2 regions of the Niabella aquatica genome follow, and region 2 is predicted to be linked to the other one. Evidence: riboswitches for the same ligand, from Rfam matches in the RefSeq annotation. Region 2 holds a riboswitch; the other holds the start of a gene.
What was found. Region 2 has a riboswitch for cobalamin ahead of ACYVBM_RS15970 (TonB-dependent receptor plug domain-containing protein). Riboswitches for the same ligand answer to the same signal wherever they lie in the genome.
Positions count from the first base shown of each region.

Region 1: linked by a shared signal. The riboswitch ahead of ACYVBM_RS07785 (TonB-dependent receptor plug domain-containing protein) and the one ahead of ACYVBM_RS15970 (TonB-dependent receptor plug domain-containing protein) in region 2 are both predicted to bind cobalamin.

Region 1 is NZ_BAAGYM010000008.1:190,160-196,370, forward strand. It holds gene dnaN (DNA polymerase III subunit beta) at 134-1,249, shown strand; gene ACYVBM_RS07780 (TPM domain-containing protein) at 1,398-1,961, shown strand; cobalamin riboswitch at 2,056-2,259, shown strand; gene ACYVBM_RS07785 (TonB-dependent receptor plug domain-containing protein) at 2,359-4,434, shown strand; gene ACYVBM_RS07790 (YncE family protein) at 4,440-5,600, shown strand; gene ACYVBM_RS07795 (hypothetical protein) at 5,722-6,211, shown strand, end outside.
Region 2 is NZ_BAAGYM010000020.1:128,846-135,056, forward strand. It holds gene ACYVBM_RS15955 (hypothetical protein) at 59-358, shown strand; gene ACYVBM_RS15960 (MarC family protein) at 355-936, opposite strand; gene ACYVBM_RS15965 (cysteine-rich CWC family protein) at 1,057-1,242, opposite strand; gene ACYVBM_RS15970 (TonB-dependent receptor plug domain-containing protein) at 1,295-3,262, opposite strand; cobalamin riboswitch at 3,356-3,607, opposite strand; gene ACYVBM_RS15975 (YeeE/YedE family protein) at 3,690-4,187, opposite strand; gene ACYVBM_RS15980 (YeeE/YedE family protein) at 4,195-4,746, opposite strand; gene ACYVBM_RS15985 (sulfite exporter TauE/SafE family protein) at 4,796-5,593, opposite strand; gene ACYVBM_RS15990 (Crp/Fnr family transcriptional regulator) at 5,643-6,211, opposite strand, start outside.

The DNA.
Region 1 (6,211 bases), on a different contig from region 2:
CTTACGGCTGCCATAGGCAGGACGATAGTATCGTGCGTTTAATTATAAATAATTTATATTGCGCTCATTCTTTTTTATAGTAGTTTCGCTGCACCTCCGGCACGGGGGCCAGGAAAATAAAATTTTTACTTAGATGAAATTTATAGCATCATCAAACGCTTTGCTTAAACAACTGCAAAACCTGTCGGGCGTTATTAACGCGAATACTGTATTGCCCATATTAGAAGATTTTCTTTTTGAAATTGAAGCCAACAGGCTTACCATTGTTGCTACAGATCTCGAAACGGTAATGAGAACCGAAATGGATATTGAAGCAAAAGACAGCGGCCGCGTCTGCATTCCCGGAAAAATATTGATCGATTCTTTAAAAAACATTCCCGATCAGCCACTTACGTTTAATATAGATAAAAATTTCGGCGTAGAAATTACCAGCGATAGCGGTAAGTATAAAGTAATGGGCGAAAACCCCGACAACTTTCCCAAAGAGCCCGCAGCAGACGATACCACTTCATTTATAATGACTTCTTCTGCATTGGTAACCGCTATCAATAAAACATTGTTTGCCACCAGCACCGATGACCTGCGGCCGGCGATGACAGGAGTTTTCTTTGAGCTCAGCAAAGATGGTATTCAGTTTGTAGCAACGGATGCACACAGGCTGGTACGCTACAAACGTAATGACGCACAGGCAGGTGGTACCGATAATTTTATTGTTCCGCGCAAACCTTTAAACCTGTTAAAATCAGCATTGCCCGACAATGACGATGCAATAACTTTAAATTACAACAGTAATCATTTCTTCGTAACACATGGTACTACCCGTTTAAGTTGTCGCTTAATTGATGCGCGTTTTCCTGATTACAGGGTAGTGATTCCAACAGAAAATCCTTACCGCCTTACGGTTAACAGGCTGGAATTTTTAGGCGCCTTACGGCGGGTAAGTGTGTTCAGCAATAAAAGTACCTACCAGGTGGCTTTAACGATCAGCGGCAGTGAATTGCAACTGGCAGCACAGGACGTTGATTTTAGCTTTGAAGGTAACGAACGCATGAAATGCCAGTATAATGGAGAAGATCTGCAAATAGCTTTTAATGCCAAATTTTTAATAGAAATGCTCAACAGCACCCAAAGCGAAGAAGTGTACCTGGAACTGAGCACGCCAACAAAAGCGGGCCTTATAAAGCCGGTAGAACAGGATGAAAGCGAAGAATTGCTGATGCTGGTAATGCCGCTGATGCTGAATCAGTAACATATTTTAATATATTGTTTAAAAAGCTCCGGAAACCGGAGCTTTTTATATAATAACAGCCCCCATAACGAAGTATTAACTGCAAACTTTGTAAAAGCTTTAGCTTTTTTTGTCACATCTTTGCGGCTGACAAAATTGGAATTATATCATGAATAAACTGGTATCCTTTTCCCCTGTTCTTTTATTGAGCTTCGTTATTGCTTTAACCTCCTGCAGTTCGACCAAACAAACCACCGGTACAGCAAAACAGCACACCGCAATAGTGTTCCCGGCACAGCATAAATCAACACCGGCAGGAGTTAGTTTTGTTGCAGATGATGAACATATATTTTCAGATAAGGAAGCAAAAACCCTCGACTCCCTATTGCAGGTTTTTGAAAAAAGTAATCTTATTGCTATTAAAATAACTACTGTCAATAATCCCTCTATGGATGCTGCCAATGTTGCCGATAACAACAAAGAACTGTTAAAGAGCTGGGCTGCAATACACAATAACAGCAATAACTGTATGGTTATCAGTATCAGCAAACAACTAAAGCTGGTGCAAATTGATTACGGAACTTTTGTAAGCAAACTGCTGAGCCCTGCAGAAACAGCAGGTATTATAGAGCAGCAGTTCCAGCCTTCATTTGCAACCAATCAAATGTATTTTGCTACCTGGAATGGAGTGAATGCCATTATGAATACGATCAGGGGTAATATCAAATTTTAGCAGTTTTAGCTCCCTTGATCTCTGCTTTCATCCCCTAATGATTGTATTTGTTTGCTTTGCCATTTGCACCTCTTTAAGGTTTCAAAAATTAGCCCTACTTTTGCGCCGCATTGGTTCAATAGGCTTATCCTAAGCGCTATTGATTAAAAGGGAATCAGGTGCGAATCCTGAACAGACCCGCTACTGTAAGTTCTAACCAGCATTTTGACATTTCTTAGCCACTATTTCGCCGGGCGAAACGGGAAGGCTGCTCAAAATGGGAACAAGTCAGGAGACCTGCCAAAGCAGATATATTTTAAGCTTTCGTGGACCAAAGCTTGAATGCAAATGCTTTATTAGCAACATATTTGTCTTCAATCGTTCGCAAAGCTGTTTGATTCATTTAATCAAATAGTTAATGCCTGTTCCTGGTATAAAAAAAGCGTTAACAGCGACGCTTTTAATATTCATTGCATTTCACCTGCGCGCACAGCAAAATGAGCGCGACAGCTTAGTTGTGCGTGATGGCAGCGCGAAAGTGCTGCCCGGCGTCACCGTTTCGCAAAGCAGCTATAAAGAGGTAATCCCTTCTCAAAGACTGACCGGCGAAGACCTTAAGAGACTCAACAGCTTTTCAGTAGCAGATGCCATACGCTATTTTGCCGGAGTACAGGTAAAAGATTACGGAGGCATAGGAGGTTTGAAAACGGTGAATATCCGCAGCATGGGCACCAACCACATGGGCGTTTTTTACGATGGCATACAGCTGGGCAATGCACAGAACGGACAAATAGACCTCGGCAAATTTTCGATGGATAATATTGAATCCATTTCGTTGTACAACGGACAGAAAAGCGAGATTTTTCAGCCCGCCCGGGACTTCGGCTCTTCCGGCAGCATTTATATCAAAAGCAGGAAACCGGTCTTTGATTCCAGCAAAAAAGCCCATTTCAAAGGGGTTTTTAAAACAGGTTCTTTCGGGCTGGTCAATCCCTCCCTGTTGTACGAGCATAAAATTAACGATAAGCTGAGCGCCTCAGCGAACGGGGAGCTGATCAGTTCATCTGGTAAATACAGGTTCCGTTACAGGCGTGTTTTTCCCGGCACACATGATGTTATGTATGATACATCTGCTACCAGGCAAAACGGAGATATCCGCGCAACGCGCTTCGAGGGAGGGCTATACGGCCTGGTACCACAGGGAAACTGGAAACTGAAAACCTATTTTTACGATTCTGAACGTGGCATCCCAGGAGCCATCATCAGCAATAAATTCCAAAATGCACAACGGCAATGGGACAGGAACTTTTTCCTGCAAGGTTCCTGGCAAAAAGCGGTAACAACGGGATACGAGCTGCTGGTAAGCGGGAAATATGCCAACGATTACATGCGCTACCTCAATCCCGATACCACGCTCAAACTTATTGACAACACCTTCCGTCAGCAGGAATGGTATATTTCAGTAGCTAACAAATACAGCATTACCCGGCAATGGGATGCTTCGCTTTCCGCCGATGTACAATACAATACGCTCACTTCAAATATGGATGGCTTTGTCTTTCCCCGGCGGCTGACTTCTTTAATCGCCCTCGCTACCGCGGCCGAATTGGGAAAAGTAAAAATACAGGGAAGCCTGCTGGCCACCCTTGTGCATGAAAGGATATACTCCGGCAATACCGCTGCCGATGATTCTGTAAGAGTGGCTCCCGATAAAAAAGAGCTTACTCCTGCTTTGTTCGTATCGTACAAGCCGTTTACAAACAGGGATTTCAACATCCGGGCTTTTTATAAATACATTTTCAGGATGCCCACATTCAACGACCTGTATTATACCGATATCGGCAATAGCAACCTGAAACCCGAATTTACCCATCAATATGACCTGGGCTTTCAATACAGCAAAAGCTGTGAAAAAGCGGTCCTCAAACAATGGAGCCTTCAGGCAGATGCCTATTACAACGAGGTAACGAATAAGATCATAGCCGTGCCTAAAGGTAGCGGGCAATACCGGTGGATGATGATGAACCTCGGCTATGTGGAAATAAGAGGTATGGACGTGGCGGCATCAGCGCTTTCGGAAATCGTTAAAAATGTGTTGCTCAATATAAAACTCACCTACACCTATCAGAAGGCGCAGGACTTTACGCCACGGGCAAGTGAAATATTGCAAAAAACCACCTGGGGAGGACAAATAGCCTATATCCCCTGGCACAGCGGCTCGCTCATAACCGGGCTGTCGTACAAAAGCTGGATGCTCAATTACAGCTTTATTTATGTGGGTGAGCGCTATCATTCTTCCGCAAATATACCTATGGAGTATGAGCAACCCTGGTACACCCATGATATGACGGTTATAAAAACCCTGAAATACAGAAAAACAGGTATACGCATAGGTGCCGAAGTGAACAACCTGCTTGGCCAGGACTATGAAGTGGTGCTGAACTATCCCATGCCGAAACGCAATTATAAACTTTCATTAACCGTAGAATTATGAGGATAATGAAACAAAATACGTTCTTCGTTTATTACATCATCGCTTTAATAACGGTGATGAGCGCCTGCCGCAGGGATGTGGAAATGGTGCTTTCGGAAGATATTGTCGTTGGCAATCCTGGTATTATCAAAGGCTACAAAGGATTTTACCTGCTTAACGAGGGCAATATGGGCAGCAATAAAGCCACCCTCGATTTCTACGATTTCCGTACGGCCATCTATAAAAAAAACATCTATGCCGAAGTAAACCCGCACGTGCCCAAGGAACTGGGCGATGTGGGCAACGACATAGGGATATACGGCGGAAAGCTGTATGCCGTCATCAATACCTCAAACAAAATAGAGGTAATGGATGCAGAAACGGCCAAACGCATCGGTCAAATCAATATTCCCAACTGCCGCTTCATTAAGTTTCACCAGGGCTATGCCTATGTTACTTCGTATGCGGGGCCGGTAATTATTGACCCCGATTACAAACAGCTTGGGTATGTGCTCAAAATCAACACCTTTACCCTGCAAGTGGCAGACACCTGCCTGGTAGGCTTTCAGCCTGATGAACTGGAAATAATAGATGGAAAAATTTATGTGGCCAATTCGGGTGGTTATATGGGTGCAAGCGATACAAAAGGATATGAACGCACCGTTTCCGTAATTGATATAGCAACGTTCAAAGAAGAAAAGCGTATTGATGTGGCGTACAACCTGGAGCGTATAAAAGCTGATAAACGCGGTAACCTGTGGGTAAGCTCACGCGGCGATTATAAAGGACTGCCATCGCGCCTGTACTTTATCGACCGGGAGAAAGAAACAGTAACGGATAGTATTCCTATTGCCGCATCCAATTACTGGATAGACGACGACCTGTTGTTTGTGTACGGTACGGAATGGAGCTACATTACCAACAACTGGACCATTTCTTACAGCATGGTGGACACCCGAACGCATGAAATAATGAGCAGGAACATTATTACCGACGGTACCGATAAAGAAATAGAAAAGCCTTACGGCATTATGGTACATCCCGAAACAAAGGATATCTACATTACCGATGCGGGGAACTATGTAACGCCCGGTGTGGTGTATTGCTTCGACAAAAACGGTAAAAAGAAATGGAGCGTGGTGGCGGGAAATATCCCCGGACATTTTGCATTGGTTCCCGTGTATTAATGGGATAATAATCACAATAGTGAGTAGTGAATAATGATTTCGCTAATGGCGGACTGAATAAGAAACCAACAGTGAAATGAACATACTTAAAGAGATAATTATAACATACTAAAATAAAGAGATGAAAAATATAAACAGGATTTTACTATACACTATAAGTCTGGCACTTTTGGCCGCAAACTGTGGCAAAAAAGATGCAGAACTCCCTGAAACAGCTCCAGTTATTTCGGGATTAGATCAGCAATATTACCTGATAGTAAGGGATGAACTGGTATTGTCGCCACAGGTAGAAAACCGGGTGGATTCCGTGGTATGGCTGCTGGATGGACAACGGGTAGCCAATACGGCACAATATACTTTCAGGGCGCCTGCTGAACTAGGAACGTTCAATATTATTGTAAGGGCTTACAATAGGAGTAATTTTGTTCAGCAAATCATTACAATAACAACAGGAAGGTTCATTAATGTATCCACCACACCTTATGCGGTGTTGCCATTGAAACCTTCGCTGAAATTTGCCGGTAGGAGCGATATAAAATGGGAGGTATTGTCCGCTCCGTCCGAATTATACCGTTTGACGGATACCGATACACAAACTCCCCTGTTTATTT
Region 2 (6,211 bases):
TACAAAACATGTATATATTTTTGCCTTTATTTATATATATCTGATATAGCATTTAACCATGAGTGAAACACTACATACCAAACGGCGTACCGCTGTAAGACTGGCGCGTTTTACAATAGCTTTCCTGCTCTTTCATATCATTTTTCTCACTGCTTTAACACTGATGGTAATACTGGATAGCGATAAGGCTTTTTTAAATAATTACATTCATTTCAGTACTACTTATATGCCCGCTCTTGTTGTAGCTTTAGCCCTGAGCAGCCTGTTTATATATAAAACCAGGCAGGGTAAAATGGCACTCCTGTTATCACTTGTTCACATTATTATAATAGCAGTGGCGTTGCTTTTAAAAAGTTAATGATGTATAAGTCCCGCTGCATTGGTAGCAAATATCTTTACTGAAATGGCCAGCAGTATAACGCCAAAAAACTTCCTTACGGCGATCAAGCCGCTTGGCCCCAGCAGTTTTGATACACCATTTAAAGATTTCAGCACAATATAAATAACGACCAGGTTGAGCATTATTGCAATAAGAATGGTTTGTACCTCATAGTTGGCTTTTAAAGACATGATGGTGGTAAGCGTTCCCGATCCGGCAATTAAGGGGAAGGCAAGCGGCACCAGCGTAGACGCCTTTATATCTCCATCGGATTTAAAAAACTCTACCCCTAAAACCATTTCTAATCCTAAAATAAAGATCACGATAGAGCCCGCTACCGCGAAGGATTTTACATCCAGTCCCAGCACATTTAAAATAGGACCTCCCAAAAACAGGAACAGGAGCATTAAAGCGCCCGCTATTAATGTTACGCGCAGCTCGCGTATGCCACCGGCTTTGTTTTTTATGGAGATAAGTATAGGGACTGAACCTATGATATCAATAATAGCAAAAAGTGTGAACGAAACGGTAAGTATTTCTTTATAACTGAATGGCATTTGTATTGGTTTTGACAAAGGTATACATAGCCTGCTATATTTATGCGTCCAACCAATCAGGATGTATATTATTCTTTTTATTGATACCGTTCAGATTTTATTGCTGCAGAACATGCTTTCTTATATAATATAGCGGTTCTTCCATTTGAGCAGGCAAGAACGGCAAAGACAACCTTTGTACCTATCGCTTATCAGCTTTTTTTCCTCTTCGGAAAATGAAATGCCATAGCATTGGCAGATGGTAATGCAACCCACTTTACATTCGAAGGCTGATTTACACCTCGGACAGGTTTTAGGCTCGTGCATTGCCCCGAAAGTTTTAAAAAATTAATAATAACCGCCCTCTGTGCTATTGCATCTATAAAGCAGCGCTGATACCTATCATGAAATTAGCCTGACGGCTGTTATAGCCATATACATCAAAATATTTTTGATTGGTTATATTTCTGAAATCGGTAAACAGTTTTGCTTTACCTTTTATAATATTATAGGCCGCGTAAAAATCAATAGTGTAATAGGCTGGCATCGGGTCGGGACCACCTAAGTCAACATTAGGAACAGGCATACGTTCACCAATATATCTGAACGCCGGCACAAGTGTCAGCCCTTTTACCGGCTGTAAAGTAAGTGTGCTGTTAAGTGTAAAGTCAGGCCTTCTGAAAAGGTTCTTTGTTTTTTTTCCATCATTCATGCCCGCTCCGTTAACGTAAGTAAGGTTATTTACCCATTGGCCAATATTACCTACCGCAATATTGCTTTCCACCTCAAAACCATGATCGTGCTGCTCATCGCGGTTGATATATTTACTGGTAAAGGTTGAGGCATCCGTATAAAAAACAACCAGGTCCTTAATATCTCTTTTAAACCCAACAATTCTGAAAGAATTCCTGTTATCATTGGTAAGTGCCTGCACACCTACTTCGTAATTAACACTTTTTTCGGGCGATAGCGCTCTGTTCCCATATTCACTATATAACTGGTAAAGAGAAGGTGTATTATATCCGCTGGAAATATTTACGAAAACCCGCGTGTGCTCATCTATATTATACGATGGATTAAAAGTAAAAGTTCCGTTACCGCCATAAACGCTGTGATGGTTATATCTTCCCCCTGCTTCTATGTTAAACCCTTTCAGATCGGTTACTAAAAAAGAGGCATACACAGAAAAGTTATTAGATTTGGCAGAGTCGCTGCTTACCGGAACAGCATTGTATGGGCCAATACTGGAAATACTTTTATAAGATTGATCTGTATGCTGATAAACATATTGCAGGCCGCTCACTAAAGATAAACGATCCGTAAAATTGTGATTGCCATACAAATCCGTTACATAAGACCGGCCCTTATAATTTCCGTCGGACCAAATAGCATAATAGGAAGATTGAGGAGCAACCCTCAATCCCCCAATATCTGTACTATCGTCAAAATAATACCTGTCAGACCGTATTATGTTCTGCACTAAATGCAGGGCCGACTTTTCAGTTTTATAATTTAAACCAAGGCTGTTTACAAAATTTTTATTTTTTATGATGTTGTCATAATCGTCAATGTAGGCATCGGCATCTGCATCCGCTTTATAATCCCCATAATTGCTGGTAAAATTTAAAGACAAGGTATTTGTAAACCGGTAACCCAGGTTAGCCTGGAAGCTGTTTTGCTTTAAACCATCTTTATCAAAATTTCGGTTGCCAAGGCTATCGTAAGCGGCAGAAAAACCATCGGTAGTAATCCTGTTATAAAATAAATTATAAGAAAATTTATCAAGGGTGCCATTAACACCTGCGCCCAGCTTTAGTGTATTATAACTGCCATAAGCAACGGTTACAGCAGGCGTTATTTTACCTGTACCGCCCTTTTTTGTAATGATATTTATAACCCCTGCAACAGCATTACTTCCCCACAAGGTACTTTGCGCGCCTTTTAAAATTTCTATGCGCTCTACCTGGTCCGGCCGGATATTATTAAGATCGTAGGTGTTGGTAAGATGGGAAGGGTCCTGCAAGGGAATACCATCTATTAAAACAAGTGTATTACCGGTGGCAGCACCTCTCAGGTACAGTTCCTGGTTGGAGCCGGGCGCATTATTAGCGCCAACAGTAAAGATGCCTGCATACTGGTTTAAAATTTCGGTCAGGGATTTCCCTATATTGTTTTGTAAAGTTGCTTGATCAATAACTGTAACTACTTTGCCGGTTTGAGACTGTTTCTGTTCTTTTCTTGAAGCAGTCACCACTACCTCATCCAGATCTTTGTCAGTTGTTTGGTTTTGTGCCTGTAGTGTGCCATACAATATAACAGCAGCCACTACTAAAATTTCCCTTTTCATTTTAAAATTTCAGTTGACTGCTTCCGGTAGAATAATAGAAATATATACGCTGTTGCGAATACATTTTCCGCCTTTCGCCCGAAAGCTTGAATGATAACTATTGATATCTGGCAGGTCTTCTGGCTTAGAGCATATTGTTGAAACCTTCCCGTCGGCCGCAGCATACAGTGGTATATCTTCAACAATCAGCCTCATAAAGCCTTCTCTTCGGGAAGGTTGAACAGGCCGCTCTTTACAGCTACGGGGATAGCGCCGGACTCCGTGCCTGAGGCAGGCAAGTACACCGGACTTCCCTTTTAATTCCCCCACCTTTGGCAGGAAGAAACCAAAATCTCAGCAAAAGTAAGGAAATGCATTAAGTTTGTTTAAGCATGAACAGAAAGGAACTTTACATGCCTGCACACGTGGGCTGCTGGCAGCTCACCTTTTAATGGGGCAGCTTTTCACGAAAATAACCATATACCCATGTACCGGCTATTGCACTTAATAATACCACCACCACAACAGTAAAACCGCTCCCTATCTGTGCAAATAATGGCCCGGGGCAAGCCCCCGTCATGGCCCAGCCCAGGCCAAACAGCAATCCTCCGATAACCTGTCCCTTATTAAATTTTTTGGGATGTAAAGTTACTGCTTCCCCATATATGGTTTTTATATTGAACCTTTTTATCAGCCATACAGAAACAGCCCCTATAACTACAGCTGATCCGATCACGCCATACATGTGAAAACTTTGCAGGCGGAACATTTCCTGTATACGGAACCATGAAACAATTTCTGCCTTTACAAAAACAATACCGAATATAATGCCCACTGCCAGGTACTTAAAGTTATACCACCAGGGGTGATTTAGTACTGTTTCGTTGATACACATGGTGTCCAGCGAACGCACTTCGTAATCTGTAATATCTTTTTGCATAGTCATTGATCAGTTATAATTTAAGAATAAAAGGAAGGATCAGGTTGGCCATAATAAATCCGCCGGTCATAAAACATATAGTAGCTATAAGAGAAGGCAGTTGCAGGGTACTCAATCCCATAATGGAATGACCGCTGGTGCAGCCCCCTGCATATCTTGTTCCAAAACCAACCAAAAAGCCGCCAATTACCAATAGAACAAACCCTCTTGCCGTAAGCAAACCCTGCCAGCTAAATATTTCTGCAGGCAAAAGATGTTGGTTGTCTGTAATATCATACTGATGTAACTCCGTGGCTAATGCCGGTGCCACCCTTACGGCATCAGGGTTTGCCAAGAGCTGTGCAGCTACAAAACCACCAATAAAAATACCGGCTATAAAAAACAGGTTCCAGGCTTCCTTTTTCCAGTTATACTTAAAAAAAGGAATATGGGCCGGTAAGCAGGCTGCACAGATATGCCTCAGGTTTGCAGATATGCCAAAATGCTTATTGCCCAATAACAATAAGGCCGGTACTATTAATCCTATTAATGGCCCGGCAACATACCAGGGCCAGGGTTGTTTCATCCATTCTATCATTTATAAAACTTATTTATTTACCAGGTATTCCAAAGCGTCAGGGAGTAAAATATATTACCAGTTCGTGAACAACAACATAAATTCCTATCAGCAGCACAAACCAGCCAAATGCTCTTTTCAAAATACCCCCTTTTATCTTTTTTCCCATTGCTGCGCCTGCCAAAACACCAACAACAGCTATTCCTGTTACCTTCAGCAATAAATCCCAGTCCATAGAATGATGCGTAACATCATCTGCAAAACCTGCCAAACTGTTTACTGTAATAATAACAAGAGAGGTACCAATAGCCGTTTTAACCGGAAGGCGCAACAATAATATTAAGGCAGGTATCAATAAAAATCCGCCGCCGGCTCCCAGCAACCCGGTTACCAGGCCGATGCTTATACCATACACTGAAATTTTAAGCAGCCCGGCGCGCGGCATTTCATTTATTACGGGTTTTGATCCTGTTTTTATCATGGAAAAAGATGAGGCGATCATCAAAACTGCAAACAGCAGCATGGTTACCAAAGAAACCGGTACGGAATAATAGCCGATATGTAAAGACTGTGGCAGATAGGGTATAATATAATGCCTGATACAAAAAACAGTTATAACAGACAGGGTGCCGAAAATAAGCACGGTCTTCATATCTACCGTTTTATTGCTCAGGTTGGCGACAGAACCCACAAGGCTGGTAATACCCACTATAAATAAAGAGTAAGAAGTAGCCAAAACAGGGGGAACATCAAACAGGTATACCAGTATAGGCACGGTTAGTATAGATCCGCCACCACCGATCAGGCCCAACGAAAGTCCTATCAATAACGCCGCCATGTATCCTGCTATCAACATATTGCAAATTTGCAGATGCTTTTATTTTTACAAAGTGATTGTGATCACATTATTTTTCCTGCCTCACCCATTTAATGGTATTTCTGCCGATAACGACCCAGCCCCTGGTTTCCATTTTTTTTAAAAGCCGGCTGATTACCTCCCTGGATGAATTCAGGTCGTTGGCAATTTCCTGGTGGGTCATGCGCATGTCACTTCCCAGGGTTTCTTTTTGTTTTAGCAGATACGTTTCCAGGCGTTCATCCATACCTGTAAAAGCAATGGCATCAATCGTTCTCAGCAATTCTTCAAAACGGCTCCTGTAATTGGTAAGCACAAACCGGTACCAGCTTTTATACCGCCCCATCCACAGCTCCATACTTTTAAAAGGGATGCTGAGCAAAGTAACATCCGTTAAAGCCTTTGCAAGAATCTCGCTGGTTTCATGTTTTATGGCACAGATCATTGAAAGAGAACACGCCTGCCCGGCAGCCAGGTTATAAATAAAATATTCCCGCCCCTCCTCATCTTCGCGATACAGCTTCACAATACCATCCATTACCAGCATGGCCGAGCGAATGGTTTGCCCCGTTTTCAGCAAGGTATCGCCTGCACGTACTTTTTTAACCGTTCCCTGCT